Regions from separate parts of the Chitinophaga sp. OAE865 genome, predicted to be linked through region 2. Evidence: riboswitches for the same ligand, from Rfam matches in the RefSeq annotation. Region 2 holds a riboswitch; the other holds the start of a gene.
What was found. A riboswitch is a leader RNA that binds a small molecule or an ion and turns the genes downstream of it on or off. The one in region 2 is predicted to bind cobalamin.
Positions count from the first base shown of each region.

Region 1: linked by a shared signal. The riboswitch ahead of ABIE50_RS10605 (DUF5074 domain-containing protein) and the one ahead of metE (5-methyltetrahydropteroyltriglutamate--homocysteine S-methyltransferase) in region 2 are both predicted to bind cobalamin.

Region 1 is NZ_JBEPOF010000001.1:2,590,287-2,598,393, reverse strand. Features, by position in the region: gene eat (ethanolamine permease) at 1-995, shown strand, start outside; gene ABIE50_RS10630 (glutamine synthetase family protein) at 992-2,350, shown strand; gene ABIE50_RS10625 (iron-containing alcohol dehydrogenase) at 2,361-3,497, shown strand; gene ABIE50_RS10620 (gamma-glutamyl-gamma-aminobutyrate hydrolase family protein) at 3,500-4,216, shown strand; gene ABIE50_RS10615 (aldehyde dehydrogenase family protein) at 4,213-5,577, shown strand; gene ABIE50_RS10610 (hypothetical protein) at 5,665-6,060, shown strand; cobalamin riboswitch at 6,163-6,373, shown strand; gene ABIE50_RS10605 (DUF5074 domain-containing protein) at 6,546-7,676, shown strand; gene ABIE50_RS10600 (DUF2652 domain-containing protein) at 7,722-8,107, opposite strand, start outside.
Region 2 is NZ_JBEPOF010000001.1:2,774,185-2,782,291, forward strand. Features, by position in the region: gene ABIE50_RS11370 (TonB-dependent receptor) at 1-615, opposite strand, end outside; gene ABIE50_RS11375 (FecR family protein) at 738-1,934, opposite strand; gene ABIE50_RS11380 (RNA polymerase sigma factor) at 1,986-2,582, opposite strand; gene ABIE50_RS11385 (helix-turn-helix domain-containing protein) at 2,785-3,342, shown strand; gene ABIE50_RS11390 (IS3 family transposase) at 3,237-4,154, shown strand; gene ABIE50_RS11395 (SDR family oxidoreductase) at 4,285-5,157, opposite strand; cobalamin riboswitch at 5,338-5,540, shown strand; gene metE (5-methyltetrahydropteroyltriglutamate--homocysteine S-methyltransferase) at 5,745-8,042, shown strand.

The DNA of each region.
Region 1 (8,107 bases), 180 kb from region 2:
TTGCCATCGGCGCTTATTTCAACGCTTTTTTCCCGCAGGTACCTATCCTCACCAGCGCTGTTGCCATTTATTTTGTGTTTACCGGTCTGAATGTGTATGGTGTAAAAGCGGCAGCTTCTTTCGAGGTGATTGTCACCATTCTTGCCGTTGGGGAATTATTGCTGTTTACCGGTTTATCGCTTCCAAAATTCCAGGCTGTTCATCTTACCAGCAACCCGCTCCCGTTTGGATGGGGCGGCGCTTTCGCCGCTATTCCTTTCGCTATCTGGTTTTTCCTGGGCATTGAAGGCATTGCCAATGTAGCGGAGGAAACAAAAAATCCCCAACGCGATATCAGCAAAGGCTTTGGATGGGCTATCCTCACGCTGGCCATTCTTTGTATCCTGATATTTGTGTCTGCCACCGGTATTGCCGGGTGGGAAGCCATTGTATATAAGAACGGGATCAGCGGGGAAACTTCTGATTCCCCGCTGCCGCTGGCGCTGGCAAAAATTACCGGGAGCAACCATCCCATGTACCACCTGCTCATTACCGTAGGTTTATTCGGGCTGGTGGCTTCTTTTCACGGGCTTATCCTGGCAGCGGGGCGCTCTACTTATGAAATGGGCAGGGTGCATAACCTGCCGGCGGCGCTGGGTAAAATTTCACCGCGGTTCCATACGCCTGCCAACGCCCTTTTAGGCAATATGGTGATCGGGATACTGGCTTTGCTTTCGGGTAAAACTTCCGAAATCATTATCGTATCTGTTTTCGGCGCGCTCACTTTGTATATTATTTCCATGGTGTCTATTATTATTCTGAGAAGACAGGAGCCTGAACTGCCACGGCCTTTCCGGGTAGCCTTCTACCCTGTGTTCCCGGTAGTGGCACTGGTGATCGCCACCATTTCCATAGTAGCTATGTTTATCTTCAACCTGCTGCTTGGCATTATCTATTTTTCCCTGCTGACCGTTTCATTTTTGTTGTACAAAATCTTTAAACCTGCCCACACATGACAACTTCCGAAATATTAACGTATGTAAAAAACCATCCGTCCGGTAAGGTAAAAGTGGCAATAGCGGACATCGACGGTGTATTGAGAGGGAAATATATTGCAGCAGAGAAATTCGTGTCAGTAACAGAAAACAGGATGGGTTTCTGTGATGTTACTTTTGGCTGGGATATGAGCGATGTGGTATATGACAATGTGAAGTATACAGGCTGGCATACCGGTTACCCGGATGCACAGGTGAAAATTGACCTCAACACTTTCCGTAAAATCCCCTGGGAGAATGATGTGCCTTTTTTCCTGGGAGATTTTGTGGAAGCCAACAATGCCCCCCTATATGCCTGCCCGAGGCAGCTGCTGAAAAAAGTGCTGGCCTCAGCAGAGCAGAGTGGTTATGTGCCGTACTTCTCGCAGGAATTTGAATGGTTCAACTTCACCGAAACGCCTGAAACTGCCCACCAGAAACAGTTCCGGGACCTCACTCCTTTATCGCCTGGAATGTTTGGTTACTCCATCCTTCGCAGCGCGTTAAAGAATGAATATATGAGCAGCCTGTTTGAGCAGCTGGTGAAATTTGATATACCGGTAGAAGGGTTGCATACGGAAACAGGCCCGGGCGTATATGAAGCAGCCATTAAATACGCGGGGATTCTACAGGCGGCAGACCAGGCTATACTATTTAAAACCGCTGTAAAAGAAATTGCCTACAAGCATGGGGTAATGGCCACCTTCATGGCCAAGATCCATGAAAGCCTGCCAGGATGCAGCGGGCATGTACACCAAAGCCTGTGGGATGCGGACAGTAAGCAGAATTTATTTTATGATGAACAGGACGAACATAAAATGAGCGCCCTCATGAAAAGTTACATTGCGGGGCAACTGTATTGCTTACCGGTGATACTGCCCATGATAGCTCCTACTATCAACAGCTATAAACGGCTCGTGGAAGGCGCCTGGGCCCCCACTACGCTCACCTGGGGCATCGATAACAGGACAGTGGCATTACGGGCTTTACCAGGCGATAAAAAGGCTACCCGCCTGGAAACAAGAGTAGTTGGCTCAGATACCAATCCATACCTGGCATTGGCTGCCTGTTTGGCCGCCGGGTTGTATGGCGTAAAAAATAAATTACCGCTTGAGAAAAAAATAACCACCGGTAATGGGTACAAAGACACCTCGAATGGTGTATTACCACAGAACCTTCATATGGCCACCCAACAAATGAAGGAATCGGCCCTTGCAAAAGAGCTGTTCGGCGAAGCGTTTGTTGAACACTTTACGTTAACCAGGGAATGGGAGTGGCGGCAATATGCCAAAGCAGTGACCGATTGGGAATTGAAAAGATATTTTGAAATCATCTAAGTAACCGCATATGGCATTTCAGTATAATTTTCCTACTACTATTCGTTTCGGCGCCGGCGTGATCAGCGAGCTGCCGGCCTATCTGCAGAAAAACGGGTTATCAAAACCTATGATCGTTACCGACCCAACGATAGCAGGATTATCATTTTTTAAATCGATCGTGAAAGACCTGGAGTCGAACCATATTTCCGTGGAAGTATTCAGCGATATCCACAAAAATCCTGTGAAGAGTGATGTGTACAAAGGAACCGACCTTTGGGACAATACCGGCCGTGACAGCATCATTGGCATTGGCGGTGGCGCAGCCCTGGACGTGGCGCGGGCCATTGTACTGAGGGTTCATCACCGGGAAGATCTTTTCAAATACGATGATCTCATAGGCGGCGACGTATATGTGACCAACGATGTGCCTCATTTTGTTACTGTGCCCACTACTGCCGGCACCGGCAGCGAAGTAGGCAGGAGCGCCATTATTGCCGATGATGAAACGCACCAGAAGAAAATACTCTTCTCCCCCAAACTGATGGCAAAAATTGTATTTGCTGATCCTGCCCTTACTATGGATCTGCCTCCATTCATCACCGCCGCCACCGGCATGGATGCGTTAACGCATAATATGGAAGCATTCCTGGCAAAAAATCCGCATCCCCTATGCGATGGCATTGCCCTGGAAGGTATCTATCTCATAAAAAACTCACTGGAAAAAGCCACTAACAGCCCGGATATAGAAAGCCGGAGTAATATGCTGATGGCATCAATGATGGGCGCTATTGCCTTCCAGAAAGGATTGGGTGTGGTGCATTCCCTGGCACATCCCCTCTCCTCCCTGCTGGATACGCATCATGGCCTTGCCAATGCCGTGAATATCCCCTACGGGATGCAATTCAATATTGCGGGCTTTGAAGATAAATTCCGCCGCATTGCCAGAACGCTGGAGCTAAAGGAAGAAACCGGCGAAGCAGTGGTACAATATCTCTTTGATCTTAATTCAAAAATAAATATACCGCATCATCTCCGGGATATCGGTGTTACCGGTGCACATGTGGAAACACTGGCCGACCTTGCACTGGCGGATTTTGCACATCCCAACAACCCTAAACCGGTTACACGGGAGGATTTCAAACAGTTGTACCTAAACGCGCTATAGACATGAAGAAAAAGATAGGGCTCAGCTATACGGAAGCCAGCTTTGCCAACTACGAAAAGTGGTTCACGCCTGAAGACCTGGGTGATGACCTGGAAGTGGTGATCCTGTCTTTCCTGCGCAACAATGCGGAAGACATCTATACCTGCGATGGGCTGGTGCTCACCGGCGGCGTAGATGTAATCCCTTCGCTGTACGGAGGAGCCGAGAATTATCCACATCGGCCAGCAGAATTTTTACCTGAAAGGGATAATTTTGAAAAACGTCTTTACGAATATTCCCAGCAGCATCAGCTGCCTGTACTTGGCATCTGCCGCGGATTACAGTACATCAACATACTGGAAGGCGGAAAAGTATATGAAGATATCGGCGAAGCCGCCAACAGGATCCATAAGAAAGATAGCAGCGATAAAATTCATGGCGTAAACATCCGTAAAAACACTTTGCTGTACAAGGCTACCGGCCTGGAAAAAGGGCAGGTGAACAGTGCGCATCACCAGGGCATTCACCCGGCCAGCCTTGGGAAAAATATTATGGTGAGCGCTACTTCCGATACCAGCGATGAGATTATAGAAGGTATTGAATTCAAAGATAAAACCGGGAAAGGCTTTATGCTTTGCGTGCAATGGCATCCGGAAAGAATGCCGGAGAAAGAAAGCAACCCGCTCTCCCAACAGATCAAAACAACATTTCTTCAAGCAGTAAGAAACCATACGAAATGAGAATCTTTAATCCTGCCACCGCACAAACCCTTGCCGTTCTCCGTGAAGACACCTTGTCAATGGTTGTTGAGAAAACCGCCCTGCTCCGGCTGGCATTTGATCATTGGTCCTCGAAGCCACTGGCAGAGCGCATTAAAGTGATTGCGCGTTTCAGGGATCAGCTGGAAAAAAGAATAGAGAAACTGGCGGGCGTGCTTACTTCCGAAACAGGAAAACCATTGCAGCAATCGCGCAATGAAATCAACGGCGCTATTACCCGGATCAACTGGATGCTGGAAAATGCAGAAAAATACCTGTCGGACGAGTGGGTAACGAATACGGATACACTAAAAGAAAAAATTTCCTACGAGCCGCTGGGCATTGTCTGTAACATCTCCGCATGGAACTATCCATACCTGGTAGGTGTCAATGTTTTTATTCCGGCCCTGCTGGCAGGGAATACCGTGCTTTATAAGCCTTCCGAATATGCGGTGCTCACCGGTATGGAAATCGAAAAACTTTTTTACTACGCTGGCCTGGAACACAATGCCTTTAAAATAGCCATTGGTGGAAAAACAGTGGGAGAAAACCTGCTTGGCCTGCGGGTGGATGGATACTTTTTCACCGGCTCTTATAAAACCGGCAAATACATCTACGAAAAAATAGCGGCCCGGATGCTACCCTGCCAGCTGGAACTGGGCGGGAAAGATCCGTTGTACGTGACAGACGATATTGAGGATATTGCAGCTGTAGCGGCGGCTACCGCCGATGGCGCTTTTTATAATAACGGGCAAAGCTGCTGCGCAGTAGAACGTATTTATGTGCATGAAAAAATATACGACCAGTACGTGGAAGAATTTGTAAAAGCCGTTAAATCCTGGAAGCTGGGATTGCCTACCGATGAAGGCGTATACTTTGGCGCCATCACCAGGAAAGAACAATTAAAAGTGCTGGAAACGCAGGTACTGGAAGCACGGGCAAAAGGCGCCACCCTTAAACTTGGTGGCCATATCATTGAGCATGAAGGCAATTTCTTTGAACCTACCATTCTCACCGATGTGGACAACTCCATGAAAATTATGCAGGAAGAAAGCTTCGGCCCGGTAATAGGTATTATGAAAGTGGCGAGCGATAAAGAAGCGATTGAAATGATGAATGATACGGAATATGGTCTTACTGCTTCCGTATATTCCTCCAACGGCGAAAGGGCGCAGGCGATCCTGTCGCAGGTGAATACGGGTACCGGCTATTGGAATTGCTGCGACCGTGTTTCTGCGGGGTTGCCGTGGGCAGGAAGGAAACACTCTGGTTTTGGCGCGACGTTGTCTCACCAGGGTTTAAGGGCGTTCACGAAAACAAAATCGTGGCAGATGAAGGGGTAAAGTTGCGTAAAGATATACGATGATAGAAGCGTGATACAATTTTGTGTTGTATCACGCTTTTTTTTTGGGGGATATATTTAATCAATATTGTTTGCAGATTTGTTAATCCACATTTGTTATAATCCCCGGATAGTCTCCGTCAGAGGTACTAATAAAATTATTGATTCGTGCGTTGGATCAGGATTGCCGGAACCTTTAATTGAATTAGAACAGGGAGGATTTGGTATTACATTTTTAAAAGAGAAGTATACAAATAAGCTCACGCCGTTTGAAGAACCTGAAGATAGACAACGTAAAGCTATTTTATACATTGGGGAACATGGAAGCATAAGCAATACACAATACCGGGAATTGGCCGGTGTGTCAAAAAGAACTGCAACAGGAGATTTACAAGAGTTAATGAAAAAAAATTCATACAAAAATCTGGAAATACCGGAAAAGGAACTTCATACACTGAACCAATCTGATATTGGGGCCACATAGAGGCCATTGGGGCCATATAGGGGCAATAAAGGGCAATGAATCAATTTCTTCTATCAAAATAAACCTCCTCCACTTCATTTTGGCATTTATACCTAATTACCTTAGGTTTGCTCCGCATTTGGTTCCGCCCGGCGGCGGATTAAAAGGGAATCCGGTGTAAAACCGGAGCTATCCCCGTAGCTGTAAGCCTGCATTTACCAACAGGTAAATTGTTTTTCCGGATGTACTCCATACCACTGTTTGCCAGGCGGCAAATGGGAAGGTCCCGGAAAAGCAGGTAAGCCAGAAGACCTGCCTTTTGCAACTGATCATTCAACGCTTTCGGGTGAAATGCCATGAATGTAGGCCTACCAGGCATTTATGCGCTGTTATGTTTTTCGTTTAGCCTTTGGCGTGATGCCGGAAGGATAACCGGTATTATGATCATTTTTTCCAGGGTTTTTGCCCCGGAAAAGAGTATTGTATTTCTTAACAAAACAATAAATATGAAAAAACAGTTATTATCCTTTCTGTCTGCAGCTATGATGCTGTTTGTTGCCTCCTGTCAAAAAGATGACGCATTACAACCCCTCGGATCCCAACGTACCAATGAAGCCGGTACCGGCGGCGTTACCGCATCGCTGATTGCAGGTAAATATGGCAACGGGTTCTTTATTGCCAATGAGGGATGGTTTGGCCATGGTACGGGCGATCTGCATTTCTATTCCTATAGCGGCGATAGTCTTGTTCCCAACGTATACCATGCAGAAAACCCTGCAGGCGCATTAGGTGGCCCCTCCAATACGCTGCAGTACGCCACCATTTTCAATGGCAAAATGTATATTGTTGTAAAAGCCGGCGGACCGCTGGTAGTAACGGATGCAGGCAGCCTGGTGGAAACCGGCCGTATCACTATACTTCCCGGCAACGATGGTCATGCCTTTATTGGTGTGGATGCCACACGAGGCCTGCTCAGCGCAGCCGACGGCGTTTATCCGTTAACGTTACCTTCCCTGGCGGTGGGCACTAAAGTAAGCGGTGTTGCAGGTTATACAGGTGATATGTTAAAAGCCGGCAGCTACATTTTTGTATTGTCCCAAACAGATGGCATCGTTGCTTTAAACAGCAGCACCTATGCCGTAGTGAAAAAATTCGGGACAGCTAACCTGGCATTTGCTGCTGGGAAGGATGGCGGTGTATATGCAGCCACTTCAGATTCCCTGATCCGTATAGATCCGGCCACACTGGTGCGCACTGCTGTGAAACTGCCTTTTACCATCGCATCACCGTGGGGAGCATGGCGCCATGCAGCTATTACTGCTTCCACTACAGAAAATGCTGTCTACATTGTGCGTAACAATGGCTTTGCCGGTGGTACTCAACTGTACCGTTATATTATTGGCAACACGGCATCACTGGCGGCTCCTTTTATTACCCTGCCTTCCGGACAATATTTTTATGGAGCTGGTGCTGCGTATAACAAGGATAAAAATGAACTGGTGATCACTACGCTGAACGGCTCTTTCACCGGGGATATCAACAGGGTGCTGTTATATGATGCCTCCACTGCTACGTTGAAAAAAACGCTGACTTACAACGGATGGTATTTCCCCGCCATGCCGGTATTTCATGAATAGAAAAGGAATGAAGCCGTCCTGGTCATTGACAGGACGGCCTCTTTATCAAAAATCAAGCGGCAGTACCATATTCATCACAATAGGCTCAAGCCTTTCCAGAGAAGCGCGTAACCGGGCTGTCATCTTTTCCTTTTCTTTTAGCCGGAAAAGCCATTGCCGTACAAAGTTTTCAGGAAGATAATAATCTATAGTCAACCGCGCTCTGCGGTCTGTTAATCTTTCAATCGTATAGTAGTAAGCGTTATGCCGCTTCTCATCTGTTTCGCTGAACATCACATTCTGTTCAGGATTATAGGAGAAACTGCTGGTATACATCATCACTTCTTTGCCATTGTCCAGCAGATGCCGGTGCCGGCTGCCAACACCAGGCAGGAAATGTTCCACTTCATCTATTCCCTTCACTCCTATCTGCCATTGGTGCCTGAATTCAA
Region 2 (8,107 bases):
TTCAGAAAGCGTTACTTTAAAGCTGATGGTTTTACCGTCAAACTTCACCGACCAGGTTTTAAAGCCCACCATGGAAATTTCCAGTGTTTCCCCGGGGTTGGCATTGATTTTAAAGCTGCCGTCGGTATTGGTAACGGTGCCGAGCTTAGTGCCTTTTACTGTTACTGTGGCGCCGGGCAGGGGCTGGCCTTTATCGGTAGTGACCACGCCATGTATCTCAATGGGTGGCGGCGGCGTGGTAGCCGGCTGCGCTACAGGTTTTGTTTTTACGATGATAGCGCCTCCTTCAATACTATAAGTAAGGGGCTGGTTGCGCATAAAAAGATTCAACGCATCGTTTACAGGCATGTTGCTCACTGTGATATTAGCCCTTCCTGTTTTTTCCAGCAAGGCTTCATCTGCCAGGATATTGAGGCCGGTTTGTTTGTTGATTTCCCGGAATACCTCTTTGGCGGTAGCATTTTTCATCGACAGGTTTACTACCTGGTCCGGCGCTGCGCTCAACTGTGCCGTGGTAGCGAAACATAGCAGGGCCAGGAACTGACCTGCCTTTAGATGTTTGGTCAGACGCCGGTTGCTTTTACACCGGTAACTGGCAATAGTACGTAATTGCATACTTGTGCTGAGTTTTGATTGATAGAATGGTTTGGTTGTGCTATCTTCTTTTACAAGTCATTTGTTACAATGAACATTCCCTTTATACTATACTGGTTGATACAATTGTTCACCTCCAGGCTTTAATCGCCCTGTATAATCAGTTTTTTTCCTTCTAAGCGGTAATTGACATCGTTGGCATTCAGCATTTTTAAAACATTCACCAGGCTGCTGCGGCGGCTGATCATCCCGAAAAATTTCCTGGGTCTGAGCTGGCCTTCATATACGATCTCCACGTCGTACCAATGGGAGAACTGTCGCAGCACAGTGGTCAGATCTGTGCTCTCGAACTGGAAGTAGCCTTCTTTCCAGGCAATTATTTCCGCGGTGTTTACACCGGTTATTTTTTTTACGTTGCCGTTGGGGCTTATCTGCGATTGCTCACCAGGCGCCAGTTGTATACTTCCTTTTCTACTGTTTACCTTCACCGCGCCTTCCAGCAGGGTGGTATTGATAGTGGCTTCATCAGCATAGGAGTTGATATTGAAGCTGGTGCCCAATACATCTACCGTTACCTGGTTTACCAGTACGCGGAAAGGCCGGCGGGCATCGTGTGCAACTTCAAAATACGCTTCCCCATTAAGCTCTATCCGGCGTTCCTCCCCGGCAAAGGTGGCGGGGAAGCGGATAGAAGAAGCGGCATTCAGCCATATTTTGCTGCCATCGGCCAGTACCAGCGGGTATGTTTCCCCCGGGCCGGTGGTGAGCGTGTTATAAATGGGCGTGTTGTTGGTTCCCTGTGTTTTAACATATACCAGTTGCCCGCCCTGGTTATGTACGGCGCTGCTGCCCTGTTGTGCCAGTTGCTGTATACCGGCGCTGTCCAGTACTATTTTTTCCCCGTTAGCCAGGGTGAGCACGGCCTTATGCCCTCCCGGCGTTGCAGCCGGTGTAGCTTTGTTCGTGTTGATAGCTACTGTAGTGGCCACCGGTTGCCGGAAAAGGTATACCGCCGGAATGGTGAGGCCCAGTATTACCACTGCCGCCGCTGCCAGTTTAAACCGGCCATAGTTCCTCCGGCGGGAGAGTGATATTACCGGTGCGCCCTGTATATGCTGTAACAGCTCTTTCCGGACCCTGTCGCCGGGTTCGCCGGAGTAAGAGCCATCACCAGGTTTTACCTGCCGGAATGCCGCCTGCATTTCGTTGAGGAGGGTACGGCCGGAAGCGTCGTCCCGCAGGTAGTCCATCAGCTCAAGGGCTTCCTGGGGACTACAGGTCCGTTGTTGCCAGCGTTGCAGCAATAACCGGTAATATTCATTGTTCTTTCCTGTAGGCATATCTATACTATCCCAAAAAAAGAAGATAGGGTGGTTGGGGGAGAAAAAAAATTACCTGGAGTGATCCAGCAGGAGGCCGGAAACTAAAAGCAGGGGAAGAATACCGTCTGTATTGGTATAAAAGAAGAACTTAATGCTTTTCATGGCCAGCACCATATGTTCTTTTACGGTGTTACGGGAAATGCCCAGTTCTACGGCCACTTCCTCATAGCTTTTGCTTTCTTCCCGGCAAAGCCTGAATACCTTCTGCCGCTGTGGCGGCAGTTGCGCTATGGCCTGGTGCAGTAAAGATTCATATTGTTTCCAGAGCAGCCGGGTATCTGCATCTTCTGTCTGGTGCTGTAATTCCTGCATCACCTGTAAACGGAGGGCTGCATCGGCGCTGATCTTCTTTAAGAGTTTAAACACATGATTCCGGGTAATACGGTACAGGTAACCGCTGAACGATAATTCAGGGTTGATCCGCTCCCTAATCTCCCAAATCTTTATAAACACTTCCTGTAGTGCATCTTCGGCCAGTTCCGGGATATTGATGAAGTGGAGTATATAAGTGTAAAGTGAGGGATAATACTGATCATATAGTGCTATATACGCTTCGGTATCCCCTTGCTGCAGCCTTTGCAGCAGAACAGCTTCTTCATTGCCCACTGGATTCTCGATTTGATGACTAAAATAAACAATTGGCGGATAATTCGCGTAAAAATTTCGCGGAGTTTGTCTGACTCAGGATTAAACTGATTACGCTGATTACGCTGATTTGATTTTGTAATGATTATAAAAGAATTAAGGAGATCTAAGCGAAAGTATGTACTGCCCCCTAAAAGTTAGACACTTTTAGGGGGCATTTTTTATGGATAAACGCAGGAAATACAGTTTTGAGCAAAAATTAGCAATTGTGAGGGCAGTTTGGAATGATCATCAGTCCGTTAGTTCAGTGGCCAGACGTTATGGATGTAGTCGTTTTTGTATCCAACAATGGCTTGAGCATTATCGAATCGCAGGTAAAGCAAGCCTAAAGTTGCAGGTTGGTTTAAAGGTGTACACGAGTAGATTCAGGGTCAAAGTAGTTGAGGAAATTTTAAATAAGCCCTTATCTTTGATGGAGGCCAGCGCTATTTTCGGTATCTCAAGTGCTCCTACCATCTATAACTGGTTATGTATATACAAGCGTGAGGGCCGCCAGGGATTACTAATGGTGGGAAGTGGTCAAAAGAAACAACCCATGAAACGTAAAACATCGAAAGTAGATCAGAACTTAACAACTGAACAACAAGAATTAGCAGCCCTGAAAGCGGAAAATGAATGGCTGCGCACCGAAAATGCGTACCTAAAAAAGTTGGATGCCTTAATGAAGGAAGAACAAGCTCAAAACAAAAAGAAAAAAGAGCAAAAGCCATCAGGGAATTAAGGCGCGATTACAACCAGGATCTGCTTTTAAAAGCAGCAGGGATGGCAAGAAGTACATTTTACTATTATCAGAAAACGCGACAAGACAAAAGAACAAATCTAAAAACTCAAATCCTGCAGATTTATCATCATCATCAAGGCAGATATGGCTATAGACGAATTATGCTGGCTGTAAGAAAACAAGGCATCATTGTTAACCATAAAACTGTACTGCGAATCATGAGAGAATTGGGGATTAAGTCATTGGTAAAAGTAAAGAAGTACAAATCCTATAAAGGGGAACTTGGTAAAATAGCCCCCAATCTGCTACAACGTAATTTTTATGCTGCCAAGCCCAATCAGAAATGGGTAACAGATGTAACGGAGTTTAGTGTAGGAGGGGAAAAATTGTATTTATCACCAATCATGGACTTATATAACGGTGAAATAATCAGCTATACATTGGATAGACATTCCAGAGGTAATCAGACTGTAGAAATGCTAAAGAATGCCTTGACTAAGCTGCCAAAAAAAACAAAATTAATCATTCACTCTGATCAGGGATGGCAATACCAAATGAAGGCCTGGCAACGATTATTTAAGGGCAATAAAATCAGGCAAAGTATGTCTAGAAAAGGGAATTGCCTCGATAATGCAGCTATGGAAGGCTTCTTTTCAATATTGAAGTCAGAGTTGTTTTATCTGAAAAAATATGATTCCATAATTACACTGGAAAAGGATATTCGAGAATATATAGAATATTATAATAATGATAGAATCAAATTAAAACTAAACGGCTTGAGTCCAATACAATATCGAACTCAAGCCGCCTAATCAAAAAAAGTCTAAACTTTGGGGTGCAGTACAAGTATCCGCTTAAATCTCCTCAAATCCTTTAAAATCCAAAGTAATCAATCAGCGTAATCAGCGTAATCAGTTTAATCCTGAGTCAGACAAAATCCGCTTAAGAGAACACCGCTGCATATTCCGCTGCAAAGGAGGCGAAGTTGCGCGCCGGCTTCCCGGTGATTTCCTGCACTGTGGAGGAAACGGCCGCCGCTTCCCCACGGGCGTAGTGGGCATAGTCTTCAATCAGTCCTTCGGCCTGCCAGGCGGGAAAGCCGGCGTGTAAGAGGGCGGGCAGCAGTTCATTTTCAGTAACGTTAATGTACCGGATAGTGCGACCCACCGCCTCAGACAGGATGTTGGCCAGCGCGGTATGAGTAAGTGCTTCCGGTCCGGCGATATCGTATGTTTTGCCTGCATGCCCGTTGCCGGTGAGTGTGGCAGCTGCAACAGCGGCAATGTCGCGGGTGTCTACCAGGCTTACCGGAGCGTTGCCGGCGGTAGCAAAGAATTGATGCTGTGTGTTAATGATCTCCCGGAAGCCCAGCAATCCCTGCATAAATAAATTGGGCCGCAGGAAAGTATATGCCATACCGGAACGGTGGATCTTTTCCTCCACAACGGCATGATACCGCAGGAAACGCACCGGCGAATGCACGCTGGCATGCAGCTGGGAAAGTTTCACGATATGTGGCAACCCGCTTTTAACAGCGGCGGTTACAAAATTGCTTTGCAGTGTTTCCGCTTCTTCAGAAGAGTTAGTGAGCAGGAAGGCTTTTTCCATACCCTGCAGGGCATGAGCCAAACTGCCTGCATCGTTAAAATCGCCGGTCACTATTTCTGCACCGGGCAATGCAGCAATGATGCCTGCGTTATTGTCTGCCTTCCGTACCATGGCGCGGAAAGGAATGCCCTGTGAAGATAAATGTTTGGCCAATGTAGTACCAATATGCCCGGTAGCACCGGTGATCAGGATGTTTGCCTGTTTCATAGCTGTATGTTTTTTTTCTGATGTAAAATTCCGTTTTCCGGCAGGCAGGAAATTGTAAGAAAACGAAGCGGAGTTTGTCGGACTCAGGCTAATCATCTTAATCATCATCATCCTGAGTCAGACAACCGGGACAGAAGTTGCCGGGATTTACTATCTTCGCCCCCGGTTCTTTATGTATTACTCATCGAAGCAAATAATGGTTCCCGCTGAAAAGCGGGATTAAAAGGGAACTGTGTGCAAATCACAGGCTGTCCCGCAACTGTAAGCTTCCGGCAGTGTTTATGCACTGCAGCTGGTAAATAGTATGCCACTGTTCCGCAGGGAATGGGAAGGTGTTTACCGGTGGAACAAGCCAGGAGACCTGCCTTTATTTCACTTTGACAATGCTTTCGGGGATTGAAGCGTGTCAGGTTTCGGTACAGGTAATTTACACAGAACAGGCAACGTGCATGATATAATTATGCATGATGATGCACTTGTTCCGGTAAATGTGCCATACCTTCTCCTTCCCGTATAATATCTTCCAAAAACATTGCTGTACTATATAAGAGCGTGAACATCATGTATCACCTTTTAAACAATCAGTAATGATTATCCACAACTTAGGCTATCCGAGGATAGGTAGCCAGCGTGAATTGAAGAAAGCCTGCGAAAGCTACTGGGCAGGCAAAATTACCCTTGATGAATTACAGGCAGTGGCCCGTGCCATCCGTTTGCAACACTGGGAATTGCAGCAGCAGAAAGGGATAGACCGGATTCCCTGTAACGATTTTTCCTATTACGACCAGGTGCTTGATACCTCTCTTATGGTAGGCGCCATACCAGCCCGTTATGCGCCATTGCAGGAAAAAAAGATCCATGAAACGGACCTGCTGTTCGCTATGGCGCGCGGTTACCAGCGCGATGGGGATGATATCACCGCTATGGAAATGACAAAATGGTTTGATACCAATTATCATTATATCGTTCCGGAATTTGCGGCCAACCAGTCATTTCACTTTTTCTCCCGTAAAGTGATCGATCAGTTCCTCGAAGCAAAAAAGGATAACTATGCAGCAAAACCAGTGATCCTGGGTCCTGTATCATTCCTGTTGCTGGGTAAGGAGAAATCAGCCGGCTTTCATCGTTTATCACTGATCGGTAAATTGCTGCCGGTATACATGGATGTGCTGGCGCAGCTTATCAAAGCCGGTGCTGACATGGTACAGCTAGATGAGCCCTGCCTCTCGCTGGACCTCGACGAAACGGCGCTGCAGATATTTTCAGATACTTACGCTCAGCTTCATGCGGCATTTCCCCGGTTGCATATTTTCCTGGCCTCTTATTTTGAATGCTACGGGAAGAACCTGCCGGTAGTTTTGTCGCTGCCTGTGCAAACACTGCACCTCGACCTGGTTCGCTGTCCTTCCCAGCTGGATGATATCCTGGCAACATCCGTTGCGGATACTTCTTTACGGCTCTCACTGGGGATAGTGGATGGCAGGAATATCTGGAAGAATAATTATGAAAGATCTTTACAGCAGATACAAAAAGCAGTAAGCACACTGGGAGAAGAACGTATAGCCATTGCTCCTTCCTGCTCATTGCTGCATGTGCCCTGCGACCTGGACAATGAAACCAGCATTTCTCCCGAAATTAAGAACTGGATGGCCTTTGCCAAACAGAAGCTGCAGGAACTGAAAGACCTGCGTGATATCATGAACGGCAACACCGCTTTGCTGGATACCAACAAAGCTGCCATCCACAGCAGGGCTACTTCGCCGCTGATCCACCGGGAGGAAGTGAAAAGCAGGATAGCGGCGTTCACTGCCGCCGATGCACGCAGGAAGAGCGCCTTCCCCGTACGTCAGCATATCCAGCAGGAACAATTCAAATTGCCATTGTTCCCTACCACTACCATCGGCTCTTTCCCTCAAACAGATGATATCAGGCAGCTAAGGGCGCGCCTGAAAAAGGGAGAGCTTACCACTGTACAATATGAAGCAGCCATTGAAAAGGCTACTATTGAAGTGATCCGCTGGCAGGAGGAAATAGGCCTGGATGTATTGGTGCATGGCGAGTTTGAACGCAACGATATGGTGGAATATTTTGGAGAACAACTGCAGGGGTTCCTGTTCACCAAAAATGGCTGGGTACAAAGCTACGGCAGCCGTTGTGTAAAGCCGCCGGTTATTTTTGGAGATGTAAGCCGCCCGGCAGATATGACCGTTCGCTGGAGCAGCTTTGCACAGGCCCATACCGGAAAGCTGATGAAAGGAATGCTCACCGGTCCCGTTACTATTTTACAATGGTCGTTTGTGCGCGATGATCAGCCCCGTTCTGTTACGGCCAACCAGATCGCATGGGCGATCCGAGACGAGGTGGTGGCACTGGAGCAGGCAGGCATTAAAGTGATACAGATCGATGAACCGGCTATCCGCGAAGGATTACCTCTGCGTAAGGAAAATCACGCTGCTTACCTGGAGTGGGCAGTACAGGCGTTCCGTATTTCTGCCAGCGGCGTGAAAGACGAAACGCAGATCCATACGCATATGTGCTACAGCGAATTCAATGATATCATTGAGCATATTGCAGCAATGGATGCAGATGTAATTACCATTGAAACTTCCCGTTCACAAATGGAATTACTGGATGCCTTTGCTGATTTTAAATATCCTAACGAGATAGGCCCCGGCGTATACGATATCCATTCTCCCCGGCAGCCATCTGCGGAGGAAATGATTACATTGCTGGAAAAAGCCGCTGTTACGCTGCCGGTAAGGAACCTGTGGGTAAATCCTGATTGCGGGCTGAAAACCCGCAAATGGCCGGAAACAAAAGCAGCTTTGGCAAATATGGTACGTGCAGCGGAAGTAATGAGAACAAGAGCCGCTTCGGCAAAATAGATTTTAACTGGCCTATTCCAACTGGTACTATTGTGGAATTGATCGGTAAAATAACAGAAGTGGGA